One region of the Vibrio sp. E150_018 genome, then DNA from elsewhere that is predicted to be linked to it. Evidence: predicted binding sites of a transcription regulator. Region 1 holds the regulator's gene; the other holds the start of a gene.

Region 1 (9,387 bases):
TCATTGCCGCAATTGTGACGTTTGGTACTCAGTCGGTAGATCGAGTCAACCGCGTGCTATTCACCTGTAAATTGATTGCAATGGCGGTCATGCTGTTTTTCTTAACGCCCAATATTCAAGCGGTACATCTTCTTAATATGCCATTGGAAAAAGGTTTGATTGTGGCGGCATTGCCCGTGATTTTTACCTCTTTTGGTTTCCACGGCAGTATTCCAGCAGTAGTGCGTTATTTAAACCTTGATATGAAAGCTTTGAAGAAGGTCATGATTTTCGGCTCTTTACTGCCGCTAGTGGTCTACATCTTATGGCAACTGGCCACGCTCGGTGTGGTTGATCAAGCGACATTATCTCAAGCAGGAGATGTGACAGCCTTAGTCGGTACGTTATCAAAAGTAATTCATAGCTCGGCTATTTCACAAGTGGTCTCAGTATTTGCTGATTTAGCATTAATCACCTCTTTTTTAGGTGTGAGCTTAGGATTATTTGAATTCTTAGGTGACAGCTTAAATAAAAATAAAAGCAAAGGCGGACGTGTTGGTATCGCGCTAGTGACCTTTATTCCACCACTATGCTTTGCGTTATTTTACCCGCAAGGTTTTATCATGGCTCTTGGTTATGCCGCAATTGCATTGGCGATATTGGCTATCTTACTCCCTGTCGCAATGGTGATGCGTTCTCGTACACTCAATCAAGATAAACAAGCCTTCACCGTCTCTGGCGGTACGCCAGCTCTCATGCTAACGCTAGCAGCAGGTGTGGTGATTATTGTGGTACAAATGATGATTAGTCTTGGAGTATTGCCGGCGATAGGGTAAGACCTCTTTCGATACTCGTGTTTAGGGCGCTGCGCTTCTCGAAGCTAGGAAAAACAAAAGCTTGGCTTCGGTTGCTTACCACGACACGTTACTAATCTTTTCGCTGTTATCTTTTTCGAGCTACAAGCAGCGAAGCGCCCGAGCAACGTTCTTAAATTACAAATACTAAAAAAGCCACTGAACTTACCATTCAGTGGCTTTTAATTTTTCTTACTCTACTAAACGCGGATATTAAATCTTAACGCGTTCCGTAGACTACGATAGTTTTACCGTGAGCAGAAATCAGGTTTTGCTCTTCTAGCATCTTCAAGATGCGACCAACGGTTTCACGTGAACAGCCAACAATCTGACCGATCTCTTGACGAGTGATCTTGATTTGCATACCGTCTGGGTGCGTCATTGCATCTGGTTGTTTTGCTAGATTAAGTAGCGTTTGAGCGATACGACCAGTTACGTCTAGGAATGCTAAGTCACCCACTTTTTGGCTAGTGATTTGTAGACGTTTTGCCATTTGGGCAGAAAGGCGCATCAGAATGTCTGGGTTAACTTGGATTAATTGACGGAATTTTTTAAATGAGATTTCCGCAACTTCACAAGGAGATTTTGCACGAACCCAAGCGGTACGTTCTTGGTCTTCTTCAAAAAGACCTAATTCACCAATGAAGTCACCTTGGTTCAAGTAAGACAAGATCATCTCTTTGCCTTCTTCATCCTTGATTAATACTGCCACAGACCCTTTAACAATGTAATACAGTGTTTCTGCTTTCTCACCAGCGTGAATCAAAGTACTTTTTGATGGGTACTTATGGATATGACAGTGAGATAGAAACCACTCTAATGTTGGATCTGTTTGAGGTTTACCTAGAACCATAATTTGTTACTTCCTCTACAAGGCTTGCTCAGTTTTGAGTCATTCATCCTGAGACCGGCTAAACTGGTCAAATAGAATAGGTGTTAAATGTTATTGCTGCAAGTTGTGTTGCATTAGTGTTTTTATAGTACCTCTTTCTAGATCGGATTTCTTGACTTTGAGCGGCTAACTATGGGGTTTTTCATCATTAAATTGTGTTCAAGGTCACAGACTAGTCACTAAGTGTGTTCTGAGTAACACTTTAGGCGATTTTACCTGTTTCGATTAGTTGATGAAGCAGTGGTTGAATGATTAATTCCATTGCAAAACTCATCTTGCCACCAGGTACTACGAGGGTGTTGTGACGCGACATGAAAGAGCCTTCAATCATTGATAGTAGATATGGAAAGTCGACGTTTTTAATTCCACGCAAGCGGATCACTACAAAACTCTCATCCAAACTCGGTATGCCTTTGGCATTAAGTGGATTAGAAGTATCGACGGTAGGGACGCGCTGAAAGTTGATGTGAGTACGGGAGAATTGCGGCGTGATATAATTTAAGTAGTCATCCATTGAGCGAACAATAGAGTCCATCACGGCTTCTCGTGAATGGCCGCGGTCACGAGTATCTCGGACGAATTTTTGGATCCATTCAAGGTTTACAATCGGTACCATGCCAATCAAAAAGTCCACATGCTTAGAGACATTGATATCGCCATCGACTACACCACCATGTAATCCTTCATAAAACAATACATCAGTATTTTCTGGTAGGTCTTGCCATGGAGTAAAGGTGCCGGGCATTTGGTTATAAGGGACGGCTTCATCAAAACTATGCAAGTAACGACGAATTTTGCCGCTGCCATTTTTTCCATATTGATTAAAGAATTCAGACAAAGCGGGGAAGTCATTGGCTTCCGGGCCAAAGTAACTGATGTGTTTACCTTGTTCTTTGGCTTTGCGGATTGCAACGTCCATTTCGGGGCGAGTGTAGCGATGGAAGCTATCGCCTTCTACCCAAGACGCTTTAATGTTCATCATATTAAACATTTTTCGGAAGGTTTCTGAAGTGGTGGTGGTACCCGCACCTGAAGAACCCGTTACCGCAATAATGGGATGTTTTGCCGACATGATAATCCTTTCTTTCGACTTATATTTTGAATGACAGTGTAGAGGAATGACTGGCAAGAATAAATAGGGGGATGTACTGAGCTTAATTCAATTCATTGATCGGTTTTATATCAACGCTTTCATGCAGCTCTGAAAAAACAATCACTACACTGCTAGATTTTAGTTGTCCTTTGACTTGTTTTATCTTGGTTTTAAGCGAGGTTTCTTGCATACCGTAATCGGTGCCTTCACGTAAGATAAATTCTTTTATGAGATTATCTAAAGTGTCGGGATCGATGTCTTGCCATGGAATAATCATTGATGTGGCCTTTATTTTTCAGTGTTATAAAAAACTTGAGATAACCGTTGAGCCCCAATTTTTTCACAATAGATATGGGTCATTGGTTGACCTGTTCTTGGGGTTAAATCAAGCAGGTTAATACAATGCACCAAATCCGCTTGTTGCTGACGCTCTAATTGTAATTCAAATTGTAGTGATTCACGGTAAAGCGTATCCGGTAAATGAGGTTTCACTTTTCGTCGGTAATCACGAAATTGTTGTAATAAGTTTTCGGTTCGCTCAATAGCGCCATCTAATTGTAGCCATTGTTCTTCCGTTAAGCTTAATTGGTGCTCATCCAGCCATTTTAATAACAAGATTAGGTTGACCTTCCCTTTATACCTATTTTGTAAGATTAGACAGGCTTCTTTAATTGCCCGCACACCATAATGCTGCAAACTAAATTGCCATAAGCGTTCGAAGGTTAAAGGTAGAGGTCTATATTGGCTCATTGTTGATAATATCCAAGTAACTTCAAGGTGCGAATTTCAGCAAGCATAAAACAAGCTTTAGGCAAGGCTGATTGAATATGATCATAATCTATCTCTATTTAATTTAACGCCGCGTAAGGCTTGTTTTAACTTGCCCTTTGGGAGCTTTATTCAAACCTCTTCTTTTTATAAGAGATAGGCCGCGTCAGATTGGTTTGAAAGGTGTTTACATTCTTTCGCCAATCTTCCTTGTCTAAAGGTTTGGATGATAGCTCTGAATTCTGCACCTTGAAGTCACTTGGGTATAAGGCATTCCAGTTCTTCTTGTAGTGCCATCCATTCCATTTCAACCTCTTCTAATTGAGATTTACTATTGGCTTGTAGCGTTAATACTTGGGTAAGTTTAGCTTTGTTTTCATCTTGGTAGAGTGACACATCGCCAAGTTGTTGTTCAGCATCGGCTAATTGCTCGCCTAGTTTGTCCATTTTCGCTTCGAGTTGTGTCAGTTTTTTGCGAATTGGTGCAGTTTGTTTACGTAATTCAGCGTCTAGACGTTTTTGTTCTTTACGTGCTGCGGCGCTATTTTGACTAGGCTCTGAGTTTGTTTCTGGCAGTGCATCTTTTTTATCTTGTTTTTGTTGTTCAGTTAACCATTTGTAGTAATCCGCTAAGTCGCCGTCAAAAGGCGCCACTTGTTTGGCATCGACAAGGTATAAATCGTCGGTGGTAGCGCGCAGTAAGTAACGGTCGTGGCTGACAATCACCATTGCCCCTTCAAAGGTTTGCAGTGCCATGGTTAAGGCTTGACGCATATCTAGGTCAAGGTGGTTAGTTGGTTCATCGAGCAATAGTAAGTTCGGCTTTTGCCATACAACTAAGGCTAGAACGAGGCGAGCTTTTTCGCCACCAGAGAATGGCGCGACTTTATCGAGAGCTTTATCTCCGACAAAACCAAAGCTACCTAGGTAGTCGCGTAATTGTTGCTCGGTATGATTTGGCGCAATTTGCATCATGTGTTGCAACGGTGTCTCTTCAGGATGCAGAGTTTCTAATTGATGCTGAGCGAAGTAGCCGATTTTCACCCCTTGCGAATAGGTTAAATCTCCGCTTTGTGGCTTGAGTTCGCCAGACAGCAATTTAATTAAGGTTGATTTACCCGCACCATTACGACCGAGTAAACCAATGCGACTGCCGGGAACTAGGTTTAAGCGAATGTGTTCTAATATTAAGTTATCGCCATAGCCAGCAGAGACTTGGTCCATCATCATAATAGGGTTGGGGAGTGCAGCTGGCTCTCTAAACTCAAAGCTAAATGGGTTATCAAACTGCGCCGGTAAGACTTTTTCCATTTTCTCTAAGGCTTTAATTCGGCTTTGTGCCTGACGAGCTTTAGAGGCTTTATAGCGGAAGCGGTCAATATAGCTTTGCATGTGCGACATTTGCTTTTGCTGTTTGGCATACATGGCTTGTTGCTGCATTAACTTTTGTGCACGTTGGGTTTCAAATGATGAGTAGTTGCCGGTGTATTCGTTGAGCAATTGGTTTTCGACATGAATGATGCGCCCCACGATAGGGTCGAGGAAATCACGGTCGTGCGAAATTAAAATTAATGTACCAGGGTAGTTCTGTAGCCATTTTTCAAGCCAAAGTACTGCATCGAGATCTAAGTGGTTGGTTGGCTCATCGAGTAGTAATAAATCAGAGCGACACAATAGAGCTTGGGCGAGGTTTAAACGCATACGCCAACCACCAGAGAACTGGGTGAGGTTCCATTGCATTTGCTCTTGGCTAAAGCCTAAACCGTTTAATAGTTCTGCGGCGCGAGATTTAATAGTGTAGCCACCAACAGTTTCTAACTTGCCGTGTAATTCCGCGACTAGGGTGCCATTATCGGCTTGTTCTGCCGCGGTAAGATCTTGCTCTAATTGACGATATTCACGGTCGCCATCAATCACATACTCTAAAGCGGCGCGTTCTAGTGCTGGTGTTTCTTGAGCAACCCAAGCGAGTTCCCAGTGGGCTGGCATTTGGAAATTACCGGCATCAATTGATAATTCATTTTTCAGTAAGGCGAATAGCGTGGATTTACCACAACCATTTTTTCCGACTAGGCCAACTTTATCACCCGGGTGAATCGTCGCTGAAGCTTGTTCTAAAAGTGGTTTACCACCACGCAGCAATTGAATATCTGAAAATGTAATCATAGGAGTCTTATTTGAGGCATGAAAAATGAGAAAGAATGAAAAATGCAGCGGCTTGAATATTAGGCGCTTCAAGGATATACCCAAGTAACTTCAAGGTGCAAGTTTCAGCAAGAATAAAACAAGCTTTAGGCAAGGCAAATTGAACATGATCATAGTGATTCTATCTCTGTTCAATTTAACGCCGTTTAAAACTTGTTTTAACTTGTCCTTCGGGAGTTTCATCCAAATCTTTATTCTGCGTCAGATTGGTTTGAAAGGTGCTTACATTCCTTCGCCAATTTTCTTTGCCTAAAGGTTTGGATGATAGCTCTGAATTCTGCACCTTGAAGTTACTTGGGTATAAATATCGATTATTATACGATTTGCGATATGATGATTAACAATCTTTGTTACAAAGATCTTAGGTTGTGGAAAGTGACAAAAGCGTGCACTTTTTAGTGTTCATATTAAGGAATGTCAGGGAGCAAGGATGTCAGACATAAGCCAACATACTACTACATCTATTAAAAATGACGATCAGATTCTACAACCTCGCGTATTGGTCATTTATGCGCATCCCGATCCCGATAACTCGGTTGCCAATCAAATGTTATTAAAAGCAGCGCAAAATTTACCTCATGTGACGGTGCACGATTTGTATGCCCATTATCCTGATTTTTTTATTGATGTTGCTGCTGAGCACAAATTATTGCTCGAACATGATGTGATTGTCTTTCAGTTCCCCTTGTTTATGTATTCCTGTCCAGCTTTGATGAAAGAGTGGATGGATACGGTACTCGGAAAAGGTTTTGCATTCGGCAAAGGTCGCGCACTTAAAGATAAATACTGGCGGAGTGTGGTGACGACGGGGGGGTCTAAAGACGCTTTCTCAGCTCATGGTTATAATCAATATCCTTTGGAACAAATTTTGCAGCCTTTTGAGTTGACTGCCAAATTATGTCAGATGCATTGGATTGAGCCCTTAGTGTTATATTGGGCAAGGAATGTAGAACAAGCGGTACGTATTGAACATGCACAGGCTTATCGCTCTTGGTTGTTGCATCCACTTGAAAGTAGTCAGTAGTACAAGGAAGGATTATGGCATCAACAATTGATTTTTTAGAAAGTGGCGTCGTGTTTCTGGCCGCTGCTGTGGTCGCTGTCCCTTTAGCGCAACGTTTAGGTTTAGGGTCGGTATTGGGGTATTTGTTGGCGGGTATTGTTATTGGTCCGTGGGGACTAGGCTTGATTAGTGACGTGGATAGCGTGATGCACTTTTCCGAACTTGGAGTGGTGTTATTGCTGTTTCTGATTGGTTTAGAGTTAAACCCCAAAAAACTTTGGCAAATGCGCATGCCTATCTTAGGTTTAGGTGGCGCACAAGTAGTCGTGACAACTCTAGTGATTTCCATGATCGCTAATGCTTTTGGTGTTAGTTGGCAAAATAGTGTAGTGATAGGCATGGGATTAGCGCTTTCTTCAACCGCAATCGCATTAAGGGTTATTGAAGAACAAGGACTAGCGGGTACTGAAACTGGACAATCTGGTTTTTCCGTTTTGCTTTTTCAAGATATCGCGGTCATTCCAATGCTGGCGGTATTACCATTATTAGCTGGTAATGCTGGTGGTGACTGGTTAGATGCGGTTTGGATGATTGGTGGGGGCGTTGGCTTATTAGTTGGTGGCCATTATTTGCTACGACCGATCTTCCGTTATGTGGTGATGAGCCGAGTTCGTGAGTTATTTACCGTAGCAGCCTTGTTATTGGTGATTGGTATTTCCGTGATCATGCAACAGCTTGGTTTATCTATGGCATTAGGCACATTTTTAGCTGGCGTGTTATTGGCAGAAAGTGAATATCGTCATGAATTAGAGATTGCTATTGAACCCTTTAAAGGACTGCTGCTTGGCTTGTTCTTTATGTCGGTGGGTATGGCAGTCAACCTTGAGTTGCTAACGCTTTATCCAATTAAAATTTTGGCTGCAGTCGTGGTGCTGGTGAGTATTAAAGGTTTTATTCTTTACTTACTTGCTCGCCTTATGGGCACACGGGCAAAAGCACGCAGTCGCATGGCGGCAATATTAAGCCAGGGTGGAGAGTTTGCTTTCGTCTTGTTTACTGCCGCAAAAGGTCATGGCTTACTCGGTGCTGAAGTGAGCTCTTTCCTGTTAGTGGTGGTGAGCTTGTCTATGATGACCACGCCCTTGATATTACTTGCTCAGCAAAAATGGTTTGACCGCACAATTAACGTTAGCGATAACATGCAATCGGATGTGGTCGATGAAGGGTCGAAAGTCATCATTGCGGGCTTCGGGCGTTTTGGCCAAGTTGTAGGGCGTTTGTTGTATGCCAATAAGATCCGAGTCACGGTATTAGAAAGTGATGCCAGCCAAATTCAACTTTTACGTAAATTTGGCTACAAAGTGTATTACGGTGACGCCACGCAGCTTGATTTGTTACGGGCCGCTGGTGCTGAAAAAGCGAAAGCCATCGCCATTTGTACCGATTCGCCGGATGAAGTGCTAAAGATCGCTGAACTGTGTAAACAGCATTTTCCGCATTTAAAAATTCTCGCCCGTGCACGTAGTCGGGTAGAAGCTTATCAATTGATGAATATTGGTGTGACATTATTTTCGCGTGAGACTTTCTTAGGGGCTCTTGATTTAGGACGACAAGTGTTAAATCAATTGGGCATGCACCCTTATCAAGCCAAGCGTGCAGAAGCACATTTTAGAAAACTCGACACCACTATGTTAAAAGAACTGATGTCTTTGCATATAGAAGATAAAGATATGGGAATTAGAGCTAAAGAAGCGCGCAAAGAGTTGGAAGAGGTTTTTGACCGAGAGATGGAAAGAGATCGTCAGACTCAACAGCATTGGGACTAGCTCAACTCAGTTATGAAATAGGATATATATGAAAACCAAGAAGAGATTTATTGCTGGTGCTAACTGTCCAAACTGTAAACAAAGCGATAGTTTACGAGTATGGGAAGAAAATCAAATTGAAGTGGTTGAGTGTGTGGAATGTGATTATGTTGAACAAAAAACACCACAAGTGATAGAAACCAGTTCAGCTAACACTAGTTCCAATTCACCTAGCTTCAGTTTGTCTAGTTCAGAACAATTAATCGGTATTTTTAAGCCAGAATGATGATTGCTAACCGCAAGATATTCGTCAGGTTTGTAAAATAATCCTTGATTAGCGATTGAAATCTGTCTGGCTTATCCCCATTATCTTGCACATAGAGATTAAGTGCTCACACATTCTCACGCTTAATCTGAATTTGGAGCGAATATGAAAATTGAAAAGAACGTTGTTGTTAGCTTGGCATACCAAGTAAAAGTAGAAGATGGTGTGGTAGTAGACCAATCAACGGTTGAAGCGCCACTAGACTATCTACATGGTCACAACAACCTAATTACAGGTCTAGAAAAAGAGCTAGAAGGTAAAGTTGCCGGTGATAAATTCTCTGCAACTATTGCTCCAGAAGATGCTTACGGTGAGCACAACGAAGGTCTGGTTCAACGTGTTCCAGCTAACGTATTTCACGGTGTAGATGAAATTGAGGTTGGCATGCGTTTCTTAGCGGATACCGACCAAGGTCAGATCCCAGTAGAAATCACAGAAGTTGATGGTGATGAAGTTGTAGTTG
Region 2 (5,225 bases), on a different contig from region 1:
TGTTCAATTTAACGCCACATAAAGCTTGTTTTAACTTGCCCTTCGGGAGCTTCATCCAAACCTCTTATTTTTATAAGAGATAGGCCGCTTCAGCTTGGTTTGAAAAGTACTTATATAGAATATTAATTGTTATTAACTTGATGCATTTTAGGCAGCCAACATGCCCCTCTCACGCCGCTTGAATCACCGTACTTCGCTTTTAAAATTTTAGTGTTACACACATCCGAAAAAACATAAGATCCAATTGCATCGTTTATATCTTGGTAAATTTCTTCTACATTCGACAAACCGCCACCAAGCACAATCACATGTGGATCAAGTATATTTATGACCGATGCCAAACTACGGGCACACATATTAATAAACGATAAATAATGTTGCTCAGCATTCGTATTGCCAGCACGTTTTAAATCCATGATTTCTGCAGAGTTGTAGTCTGTGCCATGTTGTTGATTGTAGCGTTCAGAAAAACCTGAGCCTGAAATAAAGCGTTCAATGCAGTTAATTTTTCCGCAGTAACATTGCTGTGCGAGTCCATCATTATCTCGATGATATTGTGGCAAGGTATTATGTCCCCACTCTCCGGCAATCGCATTGGGCCCAGAAAGTAACTGACCATTGACAACAACACCACCACACCCCGTACCAATAATGACGCCAAAGACTGTGGGATGCCCAGAGCCTGCGCCATCTTGAGCTTCCGATAATGTAAAACAATCGGCATCATTTGCGATAAATACGGGTTGCTTAATTATATCAGCAATATCTTTATCCAAATGCTGACCATTCAATATTAAGCAATTACAGTTTTTTATGGTTTGGCTATCAGGGCTTATCGCACCAGGTAGGCCGATACCAATGGTCATAGGCTGTTGTAATGTTTGTTGGATAGTTTGAATAAAACCGGTGACTGTTGATAAGAATTCAGAGTAACTACAGGTTGGCGTCGCGATTCTCTGTTGATAAATAGTTTGACCATCTTCCGATAGCACGACCGCTTCAATTTTTGTTCCACCAATATCCAGACCTAAACTAAGCATTTCATTTTCCTTATATACTCAAGTCACTTCTACTTTGTCTTTCTTAAATCTACACTCTATTCATTTATTAGAAACCATTAAATTCTTTATTTATGCGATAGAGCGCACTAAAAATTAAGTGATCTAGATCACAATAATTGTTTTTTATTTCCAACATAAAATGGCAACATTTAGAAAAGTAAGCACTGATAAAGTATGTTATTGGGATCAAAATGCATTCTTATCAAAAAATATGCACAAACAAAACATAACCACTTGAAAAATAATTATTTTTAAAAAAGTAATACAGACAAAATCTAATGCTTTTTAAGGGCGTGCCTATGTCTAACGTCATTCAGCAAATTTTTTATAGACACCTAATATTGACAAAAGTTTCACATTAATCGATTGATAAACTATTCTTACAACAGTATTGTATAGGCAGATATTGATAACTTTATAGTTTTCAATAACTCGCTAACAAAATCATGGTCCACATTTCTTACTAAAGTTGTGGATCGATTGTATGGACAAAATAACTTTATAGTTGGTGCCAATATGAATATTAAACAAATGTCTCTTTACCCTTCTCTCGCATCGATCGTTTCTCTTTCTCTTCTTATGTCGCCACAAGTCAATGCCGCGGCAGAAAATGCCGGAGAGTTTTACCTTGGTGCTAAGACTGGTTGGTCTAACTTCGATTTTTGTCAGAATAATGGTGATTGTGATGATGATGCTTGGGCTGGTAGTGCCTACGGTGGTTACCAATTTAACGAATGGTTCTCACTAGAAGGTGGTTATAACTACCTTGGTAATTCAAAAGAGCATATTGCTGGTAGCGAGGTTAATAAAACTCAGATTCAGAATGGTGAATTAGGGGCTAAATTAGATTGGAACCTTACTAGTGCATGGAATCTATTTGGTAAAGTAGGTACTTCATATAACTATGTTGATCAAAAAACAGGTGCTTATAATGATAGTGATGAAAACTGGTCGCTAATGTTAGGTGCTGGTGTCGAATATCAACTAAGCCATAACTGGCGTGTACGTACTGAATATCAATGGTTTGATAACGTAGGTGAACGTAGCACAACGGGTAGAACTGATGTTAACTACGTATCTCTTGGTCTAAGTTACTATTTTGGTAGTTCAGATAGTGCCGCACCAATTGCTGCAGCGGCAACAACTGCGGCAGTAGTCGCGACTCAAGAGCCAGAGCCAATCGTAGAACCAGCTCCGGAAAAAGATCCACTTCCAACAGTTACACTTTCAAAAGGTGCATTTGCACATGACTCAACAGAGTTAACACCCGAGGCAAAAACCTCTCTTGATCAAGTAGCTACTTATCTAAAAGATAGCCCTGAAACTCGTGTAGATGTAATTGGTTATACCGACTCAACAGGTAGTGCTAAATACAACCAAAAACTATCAGAGAAACGTGCGCAATCGGCTTCTAACTATCTAGAGTCTCAAGATATTGATAAATCACGTATTACTACTATCGGTAAAGGTGAAGAAAACCCAATCGCAGATAATAGTACTAAAGAAGGTCGTGAAAATAACCGCCGTGTTGAAGTTTTTTACAAGTAACCTGTGATATAAATAATCTCATAAAAGAAGCCACATGATTGTGGCTTCTTTCTTTTTTTCTCGAGAGTAAAATACATTTATTATTCTTTGCTGCAATATCAAGTCAAGGGACTTAAGCTAGTCCGCCTTTGGTTAAATGACTTGGATTAAGATACTTCTCAAGCTCTTCACGCGACAACTCGGTTTCTTGTTCGGCTACATCAATGATTGCACGCTTTTCTTTATACGCTTTTTTAGCGATTTGCGCAGCTTTTTCATAGCCAATAATAGGGTTTAATGCAGTGACTAAAATAGGGTTCTTAGCGAGAGCCAAATCCAAATTATCTTCTCTGACTACACAATCTTTTATCACTTTATCGGCAAGGCTACGTGAACTATTCACAAGTAGTTCAATACTTTGTAATAGATTAAAAGCAATCACTGGCAACATCACGTTTAACTGAAAATTACCACTTTGCCCCGCAACCGAAATGGTTGTGTCATTCCCCATCACTTGGGCTGCTGCCATGGCTACGGCTTCGGGGATAACAGGGTTTACTTTTCCCGGCATAATCGATGAACCCGGTTGTAAAGCTGGCAGTTCTATTTCACCGATTCCCGCCAGTGGCCCTGAATTCATCCAACGTAGATCATTAGATATTTTCATTAAGGCTACGGCATAAGCTTTTAATTCACCAGATACAGCTACGCTTGAGTCTTGACTACTTAAATTGTAGAAATAATTGTCACTTGGCTGAATGGACTTTCCCGTTATTGAACTCAGATGCTGCGTAAATAATTGAGCAAATTCTTGAGGTGCATTAATGCCGGTACCCACTGCAGTTCCGCCCTGCGCCAATTGCTTTAAATCTGGCAACAGCTGTTCCATGCGGCAGCGAGCTTTATCGATCTGGACTTTCCAGCCTGATAACTCCTGCCCCATGGTTATTGGCATCGCATCCATTAAGTGAGTACGACCGGTTTTGACAATATGAGACAATGCCGACGCTTTTTCCTCCACCACTTGGCTTAAATGCTCCATGGCAGGAATCAGTTCATCTTCAATCGCTATTAATGCACTAAGCTGAATCGCCGAAGGAATGACATCATTACTGCTTTGCCCCATATTGACATGATCGTTCGGACCAACACGCTGTGCTTGCCCCGTTTCTTCTTCAAGAATTTGATTTGATAAGGTCGCGATCACTTCATTAAGATTCATGTTGGTGCTGGTACCAGAACCAGTCTGAAAAACATCGATCGGAAATTGGTCTAGGTACTCACCATCAATAATAGCCTGACAACTAGCCTGAATCGCTTTAGACATTGAACAATCGAGTAGACCCAATTCTTCATTGGCTTTAGCGGCGGCTTGTTTAATCATGGCGACAGATTGAATAAAACGAGGCGGCATCGTCAAAGAACTGATTGAAAAATTATCGACGGCTCGTTGAGTTTGAGCCTGATATAAAGCATCTTTGGGGACTTTTACCTCTCCCATGCTGTCATGTTCAGTACGGTAAAAAGTATTGGAGGGAACAGAAGCCATAACATCATCCTTAAATTGTGATGGAATGGCTTCAGTGTCGAACCTATTTAGTCGATATGCAAGTTATCATTGCGATAAGGAAAGGTAATTAAACGCTCACCAGTTATCAATTGCGTTGTTTTTCAAATTGCTGAACATCATCGGGGATCACAACCCAATCTTGCTTTTGGCTTGTCCATACATGCATCGCCGGTACAATCATTCGTGTATCATCTAAACTAGCCGTAGCCTTAAATTTGATCATATCGGGAACAGCAGGGTTTAATTGATAGATACGATTACCGCAACCAGCACAGAAATGACCGATATTTTCATTGCCGCTGTCTGCAGTGCGGCTGGTTTGCTTTAGCTCACCTTGAATATCAATATCCTTTGCATCCAGAACACAAGTGATACTAAACGCACTGGTGGATAATTTTTGGCATTCTTTACAATGGCAAGCCATTACCACTTTAGGTGCCGCTTTCAAGGTAAAGTTCACACTACCACACTGACATTGGCCTTTTACTGGATAATTAACATCTGTCATAACTCGATTCCTTATTATTTATACCCAAGTGACTTCAAATTGCAGAATTCAGATCTATCCTCCAAACCTTTAGGCAAGGAGATTGGCGAAGCATTTTTGAGGCTTCACCGACTACGGCATGTTGAGTAGTCGCATCAAGAACAACGACATTATCATCAGAAAAATGATCAAAGAGCCAAGTTGCAGAAACGAGAGGATAATCAGAGTTCATGGTAGTAATCCTTGTTGATTCACGTTACATATAAAAATCAGGGTTTTGGATCAAGACTGTACCAATACAATTAAGGACAACTAGTAGCCAAAATACAAACTGAAAACGAAACTTACTGGTTTTATGGCGAAAGAGGCGCTGAGCTAACAACGCACCCGGCCATCCACCTAAAATAGCAAGTATGTGTAACATTTTTTCAGGGGTACGCCAATTGCCTTTGATTGACGCTCGTTTGTCTTTCCAATAAATAGCAAAAGTGACAAAACTCAGGATTAAGCAATAAATTAATCCAGCTTGCAGAGAAATCATTAAATCGTATTCTTCAAGGGTGACGTAAAATTGATATAC

The links. Region 1 encodes CRP, which controls carbon source genes, mostly activating them, when cyclic AMP is high. Its sites were predicted from a motif close to TGTGANNNNNNTCACA; they were not measured.
Region 2: the regulator CRP is predicted to act here: its motif matches at 1,158-1,173, upstream of ACE3G9_RS13975 (ROK family protein).

What each region holds. Positions count from the first base shown of each region.
Region 1 covers NZ_JBHGNY010000006.1:153,424-162,810, forward strand. Annotated here, with positions in the region: gene ACE3G9_RS08580 (aromatic amino acid transport family protein) at 1-815, shown strand, start outside; gene crp (cAMP-activated global transcriptional regulator CRP) at 1,054-1,686, opposite strand; gene ACE3G9_RS08590 (phosphoribulokinase) at 1,928-2,797, opposite strand; gene ACE3G9_RS08595 (YheU family protein) at 2,880-3,095, opposite strand; gene ACE3G9_RS08600 (TIGR02444 family protein) at 3,107-3,568, opposite strand; gene ACE3G9_RS08605 (ABC transporter ATP-binding protein) at 3,842-5,752, opposite strand; gene kefG (glutathione-regulated potassium-efflux system ancillary protein KefG) at 6,222-6,815, shown strand; gene kefB (glutathione-regulated potassium-efflux system protein KefB) at 6,830-8,620, shown strand; gene ACE3G9_RS08620 (YheV family putative zinc ribbon protein) at 8,643-8,885, shown strand; gene slyD (peptidylprolyl isomerase) at 9,030-9,387, shown strand, end outside.
Region 2 covers NZ_JBHGNY010000016.1:59,119-64,343, forward strand. Annotated here, with positions in the region: gene ACE3G9_RS13975 (ROK family protein) at 123-1,040, opposite strand; gene ACE3G9_RS13980 (OmpA family protein) at 1,578-2,609, shown strand; gene ACE3G9_RS13985 (class II fumarate hydratase) at 2,722-4,137, opposite strand; gene ACE3G9_RS13990 (GFA family protein) at 4,244-4,666, opposite strand; gene ACE3G9_RS13995 (hypothetical protein) at 4,701-4,877, opposite strand; gene ACE3G9_RS14000 (DUF1294 domain-containing protein) at 4,902-5,186, opposite strand.